DNA from 3 places in the Thermoanaerobacter sp. X514 genome. Region 3 is predicted to be linked to each of the others. Evidence: riboswitches for the same ligand, from Rfam matches in the RefSeq annotation. Region 3 holds a riboswitch; each other region holds the start of a gene.
What was found. A riboswitch is a leader RNA that binds a small molecule or an ion and turns the genes downstream of it on or off. The one in region 3 is predicted to bind cobalamin.
Positions count from the first base shown of each region.

Region 1: linked by a shared signal. The riboswitch ahead of TETH514_RS01630 (energy-coupling factor ABC transporter permease) and the one ahead of TETH514_RS05810 (ribonucleoside triphosphate reductase) in region 3 are both predicted to bind cobalamin.
Region 2: linked by a shared signal. The riboswitch ahead of TETH514_RS09725 (ABC transporter substrate-binding protein) and the one ahead of TETH514_RS05810 (ribonucleoside triphosphate reductase) in region 3 are both predicted to bind cobalamin.

Region 1 is NC_010320.1:337,003-340,287, forward strand. It holds partial or broken gene TETH514_RS12805 (bifunctional precorrin-2 dehydrogenase/sirohydrochlorin ferrochelatase) at 1-121, shown strand, start outside; gene hemL (glutamate-1-semialdehyde 2,1-aminomutase) at 257-1,558, shown strand; cobalamin riboswitch at 1,687-1,902, shown strand; gene TETH514_RS01630 (energy-coupling factor ABC transporter permease) at 2,025-2,774, shown strand; gene TETH514_RS01635 (energy-coupling factor ABC transporter substrate-binding protein) at 2,771-3,064, shown strand; gene cbiQ (cobalt ECF transporter T component CbiQ) at 3,051-3,285, shown strand, end outside.
Region 2 is NC_010320.1:1,943,733-1,947,017, reverse strand. It holds gene TETH514_RS09730 (iron-containing alcohol dehydrogenase) at 113-1,261, shown strand; cobalamin riboswitch at 1,388-1,580, shown strand; gene TETH514_RS09725 (ABC transporter substrate-binding protein) at 1,696-2,643, shown strand; gene TETH514_RS09720 (iron ABC transporter permease) at 2,645-3,285, shown strand, end outside.
Region 3 is NC_010320.1:1,181,657-1,184,941, forward strand. It holds gene feoB (ferrous iron transport protein B) at 1-77, shown strand, start outside; gene TETH514_RS05800 (HD-GYP domain-containing protein) at 322-915, shown strand; gene TETH514_RS05805 (Fur family transcriptional regulator) at 984-1,457, shown strand; cobalamin riboswitch at 1,641-1,854, shown strand; gene TETH514_RS05810 (ribonucleoside triphosphate reductase) at 1,967-3,285, shown strand, end outside.

The DNA.
Region 1 (3,285 bases), 840 kb from region 3:
TTCTTCTTTTATTGTACCTGCCATTGTAAAAAGGGGAGACTTAATTATTTCTATATCTACAAGTGGCAAAAGTCCACTTCTTTCGAGAATGATAAAAGAAAAATTGGAGTCAATTTTCAATGACGAGTATGAAAAACTATTACAAAAGCTATACCAGAAGAGGATAGAATTAAAGGAAAAAGATTTTGCTGAAGAAGAGAAAATGGCTATTTACAGAAAAATTATTGAGAAAAGCGGGCTGTTAAGAGGTGATTCTGTGAAAACTGATAAATCACAAAAGCTTTTTGAAAAAGCTAAAAAACTTATGCCGGGTGGTGTCAATAGCCCTGTAAGGGCTTTTAAATCAGTAGGAGCTACTCCTGTTTTTATAAAAAAGGGGCAAGGAAGTCATATATGGGATGAAGATGGCAATGAATACATAGACTACGTTCTTTCATGGGGACCGCTAATACTTGGGCATTCACATCCACAGGTGGTAGAAGCTATTAAAAAACAGGCACAACTTGGGACCAGTTTTGGAGCCTGCACAGAGTTAGAAGTTAAGATGGCGGAAAAAGTAATTGAGGCTGTTCCATCTGTAGAAGTTGTCAGAATGGTAAATTCAGGAACAGAAGCCACCATGAGTGCTATAAGGCTTGCAAGGGGGTATACGGGCAGAGACATCATTGTAAAATTTGAAGGATGTTATCACGGACATTCTGACAGCTTACTTATAAAAGCAGGCTCAGGGGCACTTACTTTTGGAATTCCTGATTCAAAGGGCGTGACAAAAGAGGTAGCAAAGGATACAATTATAGCGAGATACAATGACATCAAAATGGTAGAAGACATTTTTAAAGTTTATGGTGAAAATATTGCTGGTGTCATTGTAGAGCCTGTTGCCGGAAACATGGGTACTGTTTTGCCTGATGAAGAGTTTTTAAAAGGATTGAGAGAGATTACTACAAAGTATGGGGCACTTTTAATTTTTGATGAAGTGATGACAGGTTTTAGAGTGTCTTATTCGGGGGCACAAGGATTTTACAACGTCATGCCTGACATTACCACACTTGGGAAAATCATTGGAGGTGGACTTCCTGTCGGTGCCTATGGAGGAAGAGAAGAGATAATGAGGTTGGTTTCTCCTGATGGGCCTGTGTACCAAGCAGGGACTTTGTCTGGCAATCCTCTTGCAATGGCAGCAGGCTTTGAGACTTTAAAAATATTATCTGAGGATCCGACCCTTTATGAAGAATTAGATAAAAAAGCAGAAAAACTATGTAATGGGTTAAAAGAGAGCATGGTTCAAAATGGAATTGATGTTACAATAAATAGAATAGGCAGCATGATGTGTATGTTTTTTAATAAAGAGAGTGTGCATGACTATGATTCTGCACTAAAATCGAATACTACTTTATACGCTAAATATTTTAGAGAGATGCTTAAAAGAGGAATATACATGCCGCCTTCACAATTTGAAACCTTCTTTTTGTCAACTGCTCACACAGATGATGACATTGAAAAAACGATTGAAACAAGTTTTGAAGTGGCGAAAATTATAAGTCAGCAATTAGAATAAAGGCATTTCGGTTTGTGCAAAATGTCAAACTGAATGAGTTATCTACAAAATCTTAGCACAGATAGAATTCTTGCCTTTTATTGACAACCTAATTTATAAAATGATATGCTTTATTTAAAGGAAGAATTGAATAACAAGCAAATACAGGTGCCCAATTTTGCAGTCAAAATTGGGTTAAAAGGGAAGCCAGGTGAAAGTCCTGCACGGTCCCGCCACTGTGATGGTGAGCTCTTTACATTATGCCACTGTCCGGCACTCAGCGAATACTTGGTGAATGCCGGGTGGGAAGGCGTAAAGAGCGATGAACCTAAGTCAGGAGACCTGCCTGTATTTGTGTTACACTTACTCTACGGTCGATAGAGGAGGTGTTATAAAAGGATACCTATGTATTTTTTAACCTCTTAACGCCGTTGGTAAGTTAAGAGGCTTTATTTTTGCTTAAATTTCATAAAAAGAGGTGTGTAGTGTGAAAAAATGGAAATGGGTATTGTTTACAGCATTTGCGCTACTTTTAATAGCGCCGGAAATTGCCTATTCCATGCACATAATGGAAGGGTTTCTTCCTCTTAAATGGTGCATAATATGGGATATAGCTTCTTTGCCTTTTGTGGTTGTGGGACTTATAGCGATAAACAAAAAGGTAAAGGAAAATCCAAAGCTTAAAATGCTTTTGGGTTTTGCAGGTGCTTTTGCTTTTGTGCTTTCGGCCTTGAAAATCCCTTCAGTTACAGGAAGTTGTTCGCATCCAACCGGTGTAGGGCTTGGAGCTATACTCTTTGGACCTTTTGTTATGAGTGTTTTAGGCCTTATAGTGCTTTTGTTTCAGGCACTGCTTTTAGCTCATGGGGGTATAACAACTTTGGGTGCTAATACATTTTCCATGGCTATAGTAGGGCCAATTGCTTCCTATTATATATTTAAAGGAATAAAAAAAGCAGGTGGTCCAAATTGGCTTGCAGTATTTTTAGCTGCCTCAATTGGGGATTTGCTTACATATGTGACAACATCCCTCCAACTTGCTATTGCTTTTCCTACTGAAGTAGGCGGATTTACAGCCTCATTTTTAAAATTCATGGGGATATTTGCAGTGACACAGGTACCTTTGGCAATAAGTGAGGGGCTTTTAACTGTGCTTGTAATTAATATGCTAACTGCCTACAGCAAAGAGGAACTCATTGAGCTTAACGTTTTAGAGAAAGAAGGTAAGGCAGTATGAAGGATAAAAAGTTTTTAATGAAAAATTTGATATTAGGTTTGTTGGTCATTTTGCTGATCGTGTTTCCTCTTGTTACTATTAAAAACGCTGAATTTGCTGGCGCAGATGACAGGGCGACACAGGCTATTGCTGAGGTAGACAAAAATTATAAGCCATGGTTTGAACCAATTTGGGAGCCACCAAGCGGAGAAATTGAAAGCCTTTTGTTTGCGCTCCAAGCTGCAATTGGCGCAGGATTTTTAGGATATTATATAGGTGTTGCGAAGTGGAGAAAAAATGTTAATAGATAGTTACTCTTACACAAACAGGATGTACAATGTACATCCTGTTGAAAAACTTTTATTTGCCCTTTTAACAATGATTTTGTGCTTTGAATTTGATGCCTATACTAATATTGCAGTAATTATTTTGATGTTTGTGGTAACTGTATTTAAAGCGAAAATTCCAGCAAGAGTGTACATTAAGCTTATGCTAATTCCTTTTTCTTTTTTGATAATAAGCATATTGACAC
Region 2 (3,285 bases), 760 kb from region 3:
TATAAACTAGGAGAGTATTCTTATTTATTGATTGAGGAAGGATTGTATTTTCTATAAACTTTAAAAAAGTTTTTGATATGAGGTGATAAATGTGAAAATATTTAAATTCCATATGCCCCCTATAAATTTAATAGGTGTGGGATGTTTAAAAGATGTGGGAAGGGAGATCAAAAAATTAGGTTTTAAAAAAGGAATTATTGTTACAGATAAAGTACTTGTCAGAGCTGGGCTTGTGAATAATGTAATTAGTGTTTTAGAAGAAGAAGGAATAGAATATGTTGTCTTTGATGAAACAAAACCCAACCCTACAATTAAAAATGTAACAAATGGACTTAAGCTTTTGATAGAGAATAAGTGTGATTTTATTATTTCGTGCGGCGGAGGATCAGCTCATGACTGCGCAAAAGGGATAGGCCTCATTGCTAAAGAGAAGAATTTCATTGATGAGGTAGAGCGTCTAGACAAAGTAAAGTGTGGTGGTTGGAATAGTGCATTATTACTGCCCCTAGTTGCTATAAATACCACGGCTGGAACAGGTAGTGAAGTTACTAAATTTGCTATAATTACAGATGAAGAAAAACGTATTAAAATGCCAATTGTGGATTGGCGCATTACACCTCTAATAGCAGTAAATGATCCTCTCTTGATGATAGGTATGCCAAAATCTCTAACAGCTGCAAGTGGCATGGATGCACTAACTCACGCTATTGAAGCTTACATTTCGATTGATGCAAATCCATTTACAGATGCACTTGCTTTGAAAGCTATTGAAATTATATTCAACTACCTTAAAAGAGCGGTAGAAAATGGAAATGATATTGAAGCAAGAGAAAAGATGGCATATGCAGAGTTCTTGGCGGGGATTGCTTTTAATAACGCAGGTTTAGGTTATGTCCATGCTATGGCTCATCAATTAGGAGGATTTTACGATCTTCCTCATGGTGTATGTAATGCCGTATTATTACCTCATGTTTTGGAATATAATCTTGAGGCAGTTCAAAATAAACTTATATATATAGCGAAAGCGATGGGTATAGATGTAGATAAATTAACAACAAAAGAAATAGGAGGCAAAATTATTGAAAGCATAAACCAGCTCTCTCAAGAGATTGGTATACCATCGAGGTTAAAAGAACTGGGGGTAAAAGAAGAAGACATTAAAGAGTTATCGCAAAATGCATTAAAAGATGTATGTGGTTTTACAAATCCTAAAAAGGCAACATTAGAAGATATTATTAATATTTTCAAGTCTGCAATGTAAAAACTAGCATAAAATTTTTAGCGGGAATAAGTTAATTAAATTTTACCTTGCTTCTAAATGCCACAACGCATAGAGTTATAAATAGATTTATAAATAATGAGTAATTAAATATATAGGTGTACAAGTGAATACAAAAAATCTTATGGTCTTGAGAAGTTAAAAGGGAAAGCGGTGAAAATCCGCTGCAGCCCCCGCTACTGTGAGCGAGGATGAAGCCCTAATAAGCCACTGCTTGGCGTTCAAGAGATGTGCCGGGTGGGAAGGCAGGGTGGAAGATGAATCGCGAGCCAGGAGACCTGCCATAAGATTTCGGAAGTTCGCCTTCGGAGGGAAGGTGGAATGGAATTTTTATGCTTAATTTTGGCAAAAAAGGTCTACCTCCGTGGGGTAGGTCTTTTTTTGATACTTGAAAAATTTAAATTAGGAGGGTACTTATGAGAAGATTTAAAGGTTTACTTGCTTTATTGGTAGTCTTTGCTTTAATGTTTTCACTGGCGGCTTGTTCAACAAACAATGCTACAAAGCCACAAGATACATCTCAAACAGCAACTGAAATTGTAAAAACACAGTTTCCTTTAAAAGTTACAGACTTTTTAGGAAGAGAAGTAACTATAGAGAAAGAACCCCAAAGGATAGTTTCTCTTGCGCCTTCTACAACAGAGCTTATATATGCTTTAGGAGCAGGAAATAAAGTAGTGGGTGTTACAGACTTTGACAATTATCCACCTGAGGTCAAGGATGTACCCAAAGTGGGGGGGTTTAAAGGGCCAAATGTAGAAGCGATTACTGCTCAAAAGCCTGATATAATATTTGCTTCCACTCTTTCCGGTAAAGAGCAAATGGAATCTTTAGAAAAAATGGGTATACCCGTCGTGATGCTAGAGGCTAAAGACATTGACCAGATATACCAATCTATAAAAATAATAGGCCAAATAACAGGTACTGAGAAAAAAGGTGAAGAAATAATCAAAGAAATGCAGGACAAAATAAAAGAAATAAACGACAAAGTCAAAAACCTTCCGAAAGTCAGCGTATTTTATCTTGTCTCTCTTGACGGAAACTGGACATCTGGAAAAGGGACTTTTATTGATGAGCTCATAAACCTTGCAGGTGGCAAAAACGTTGCAGAGGATGTAAATGGTTGGGCGCAGTACAGCGTAGAAGAATTAGTCAAGAAAAATCCAGATGTGATAATAACTTCTCCTCATGCAGGGGATGTGAAAGACATTAAAAACATGGCAGGATATAAAGATACTAATGCTGTTAAAAATGACAAAGTATTTGTGATAAGCAATGACGACATAATATCAAGAGCTTCTAATAGAATTGTTTTAGGACTTGAAGAAATCGCAAAATTCTTACATCCGGAGGCATTTAAGTAAAGTGGGAGTAAAAAAAGGGATATATTTTGGTACAGCCTTTTCACTGCTTGTCTTTACCATGATTTTATCAATTTCTGCAGGGGCGGTAAAAATACCCCTGCAGGAGATTTTAAATGTTTTTTTGGGCGGTGGCAGTGAAACCTCTAGGACAATAATCCTTAATTTAAGACTTCCAAGAGCTATTGAATCTGCGATTGTAGGTATGGGACTTTCTGTTGTTGGGACATTTTTTCAAGGGCTTTTGAGAAATCCAATGGCAGACCCTTATGTATTGGGTGTATCATCAGGAGCGGCTTTTGGAGCTACTATTGCGATAATTTTGGGGCTTGGAATATTTGGACTGAGTTTTATGGCTTTTGTTACTTCTTTAATGACTGTATTTTTCGTATACACTATTTCTAAAACTGGCACAAGAGTATCCATGACCACAATGTTATTGGCAGGTATAGCTATAAGTGCTTTTATGTCTGCAATTATCTCTCTCATGATGCTTTTAAACCATGATGAGTTTTCTCGAATTGTTTTTTGGACTATGGGAGGATTTAGCCTCATAAATTGGAATAGTGTGGTCTTTACTACTCCTATAATAGTAATTGGCTCTTTTGTGATGTATGTATTTTCAAGGGATGTAAATGCGATATT
Region 3 (3,285 bases):
TTGGATACACCCTTGCGTTGGGATGGCTTATGGCTGTGATTGTGTATCAAGGTGGAAAACTTTTAGGACTTAATTGATTTTGAAAGGATAGATTTGTATGTTAGAAACAATTGTTTTAGGTTTACTTGGTGTTTTATCTGTTTTTGTGATATATAAAGAGTTAAAAAAACAACTTAGTTCGAAGTCATGTGCATATTGTTCTAATTGCAAGAATTCTTGTAGCAACTGTCCTGTAAAAAATATAGAGTATATACTCTCAAGAAGCAATCCCAATTTGTAATGGGATTGCTTTTTTTGAAATTTAACAAAGGAGGAAAATAAATGTTTAGAAAAACACATGAGTTCTACCATGACATTGTTGAATGCTTAATTGCTGCATTAGAAGCAAGAGATGTTTATACAAAAGGGCATTCTACAAGAGTTGCTGATATGACAGAAGATTTAGCGCGAAAAATAGGACTCAGAGGCAAAGAACTTGAGAAAGTACATATCGCTGCCCATTTACATGACATAGGGAAAATTGGCATTTCAGATCAAATATTAAATAAAAAAGGTAAACTATTGCCTCATGAATTTGAGATTATAAAGACCCACCCTGTGATAGGTTACAATATTCTTACCAGATCCAGTAGACTTAAAGAAATCGCTAGAATAGTTCTTTATCATCATGAGCGCTGGGATGGGAAGGGATATCCTGAGGGATTAAAAGGTTTAACTATTCCTTTGGGAGCAAGAATAATTGCTATCTGTGACAGTATAGATGCCATGGCTTCCAAAAGACCTTATAGAAGCCCGCTAGATTGGGGAGAGATAAGAGAAGAAATCTTTTTCAATAAAGGCACACAGTTTGATCCGGTATTAGTAGAGGAAATAGATGAAATATTGTGGGATAAGTGGAGAAAAATGTACAAATAGTTATTGACATATGTCAATAAAAGGTGTATATTTAAATTGAACATATGTTTGAAATTTGGTGATTCATTATGAATGCTATTAAAAGTAAAAATGATTTAATGTCTCTTTTAATAAAGGCTTTGAAAGCAAATGGTTTAAAAATAACTGAAAAGCGACAAATCTTACTAAATGTGTTTTTAAAAAATCCCGATATACATTTTGACTTTGATACCCTTTACCAAGAAGCAAAGAAAGAATGGCCCCATTATGGTGTAGCAACTCTTTATAGGAATTTAAAAATTTTTGTAGACAAAGGAATATTATCAGAAAATATAATAGGAACCAAAAAGTACTATGAGCTTAAAATGTTTAACAAGAAAAAGATTCACGCTCATTTAATTTGCAAATATTGTGGTAGTATAGACGAATATTACAGTCCTGATTTGATTAAGTATATAAAAATGATAGATAATAAATATGATTTCGACGTATATTATGGAGAATTAAATTTTTATGGAATATGTAGTAAATGCAAAAAAACTCCAAAAAATGAGAAACATTAATATTGGCGAAATTAATAATTTTTAGGAGAAGGCAGGAAAATCCTGCCGTTTTCATTTATAGTATTTTCTACACTTTACAACAGAGGATGTTAAAAAAATATTTATTGTTGACAAGTTTATAAGGGGATGATATACTAAATATTGGGTTATAAATATTTTTATACACTATATTTTGTAGAAAAATTAATATTCTCAGATACAGGTGCCCAATTTGGAAGCTAAAATTGGGTTAAAAGGGAAGCAGGTGAAAGCCCTGCACGGTCCCGCCACTGTGATGGTGAGCTCTTTACATTATGCCACTGCCTGGCACTTCCTTGGGGAATATTGGAGCTGGGTGGGAAGGCGTAAAGAGTGATGAGCCTAAGTCAGGAGACCTGCCTGTATTTGTTATCACTTCTCTACGGTGTATAGAGGAGGTGAGGTACCTTTGTATACCTCTTAACTGGCCGTAGGAGTTAAGAGGTATAATTATTAACCAAAGAATTATTAAAAAATGGAGGTTTTAAACTATGAAAATTGCTATGAAAGTTATAAAAAGGAATGGAAATGAAGTTGAATTTGATAAGTCTAAAATTGTAAATGCTATATATAAGGCTTTTAAGGCAGTAGGAGAAGGGGAGTATGAGCAAGCAGTTCAAATAGCTGATGAAGTTACAGACTATGTTGAAAAGCATTTTGAAGGGATAGCCACTGTAGAACAGATTCAAGATATTGTAGAGCAATATTTGATAAAATATGGTCATGCCAAAGCAGCAAAAGCTTATATTTTGTACAGAAAGCAGCATCAAGACATAAGAGAATTCAAAAAGATGTTTATGGATATTGAAAGAATGGTGGATGAATACATAGGAAAACAGGACTGGAGAGTAAATGAAAATAGCAATATGAGTTATTCTCTTCAAGGCTTAAATAACCATATTTCCAGTACGATAACGGCCCATTACTGGTTAAATAAAATATACCCTCCAGAAGTTAGAGATGCCCACGTAAATGGAGATTTGCACATTCATGACTTAGGGCTTTTATCTGTATATTGCTGTGGATGGGATTTAAGAGATTTACTGCTTTCTGGATTTACAGGAGTAGAAGGAAAAGTTCAAAGCAAACCTCCAAAGCACTTTAGGTCTGCTCTTGGGCAGATTGTCAACTTTTTCTATACACTTCAAGGGGAAGCAGCAGGAGCTCAGGCTTTTTCCAACTTTGATACTTATTTAGCGCCTTTTATATATTATGATAATCTTTCCTACAAAGAGGTAAAACAGGCTTTGCAGGAATTTATATTTAATATAAATGTGCCTACAAGAGTAGGATTTCAAACCCCTTTTACAAACATAACTATGGACTTGGTGGTACCGGAGATTATGGCAGATGAACCTGTCATAATTGGCGGTCAATTGATGGACAAAACTTACAAAGAATTTCGAAAAGAAATGGACATGCTAAATATGGCTTTTGCAGAAGTCATGATGGAGGGAGATGCCAGCGGCAGGATATTCACTTTTCCAATACCAACTTATAATATAACTAAAAATTTTGACTGGGATAGCCCTGTAGTAGATAAAATAATGGAAATGACTGCAAAGTATGGTCTTCCTTACTTTAGCAATTTTGTAAATAGCGATTTGGATCCAAATGATGTTCGCAGTATGTGCTGTCGCCTCAGGTTGGACAACAGAGAGTTGAGAAAAAGAGGGGGAGGACTTTTTGGTGCAAATCCTTTGACGGGTTCAATAGGTGTCGTAACAATAAATATGCCAAGGATTGGGTATTTATCAAAATCAAAAGAGGAATTTTTCAAAAGGTTAGAAAGGCTCATGGATATAGCTAA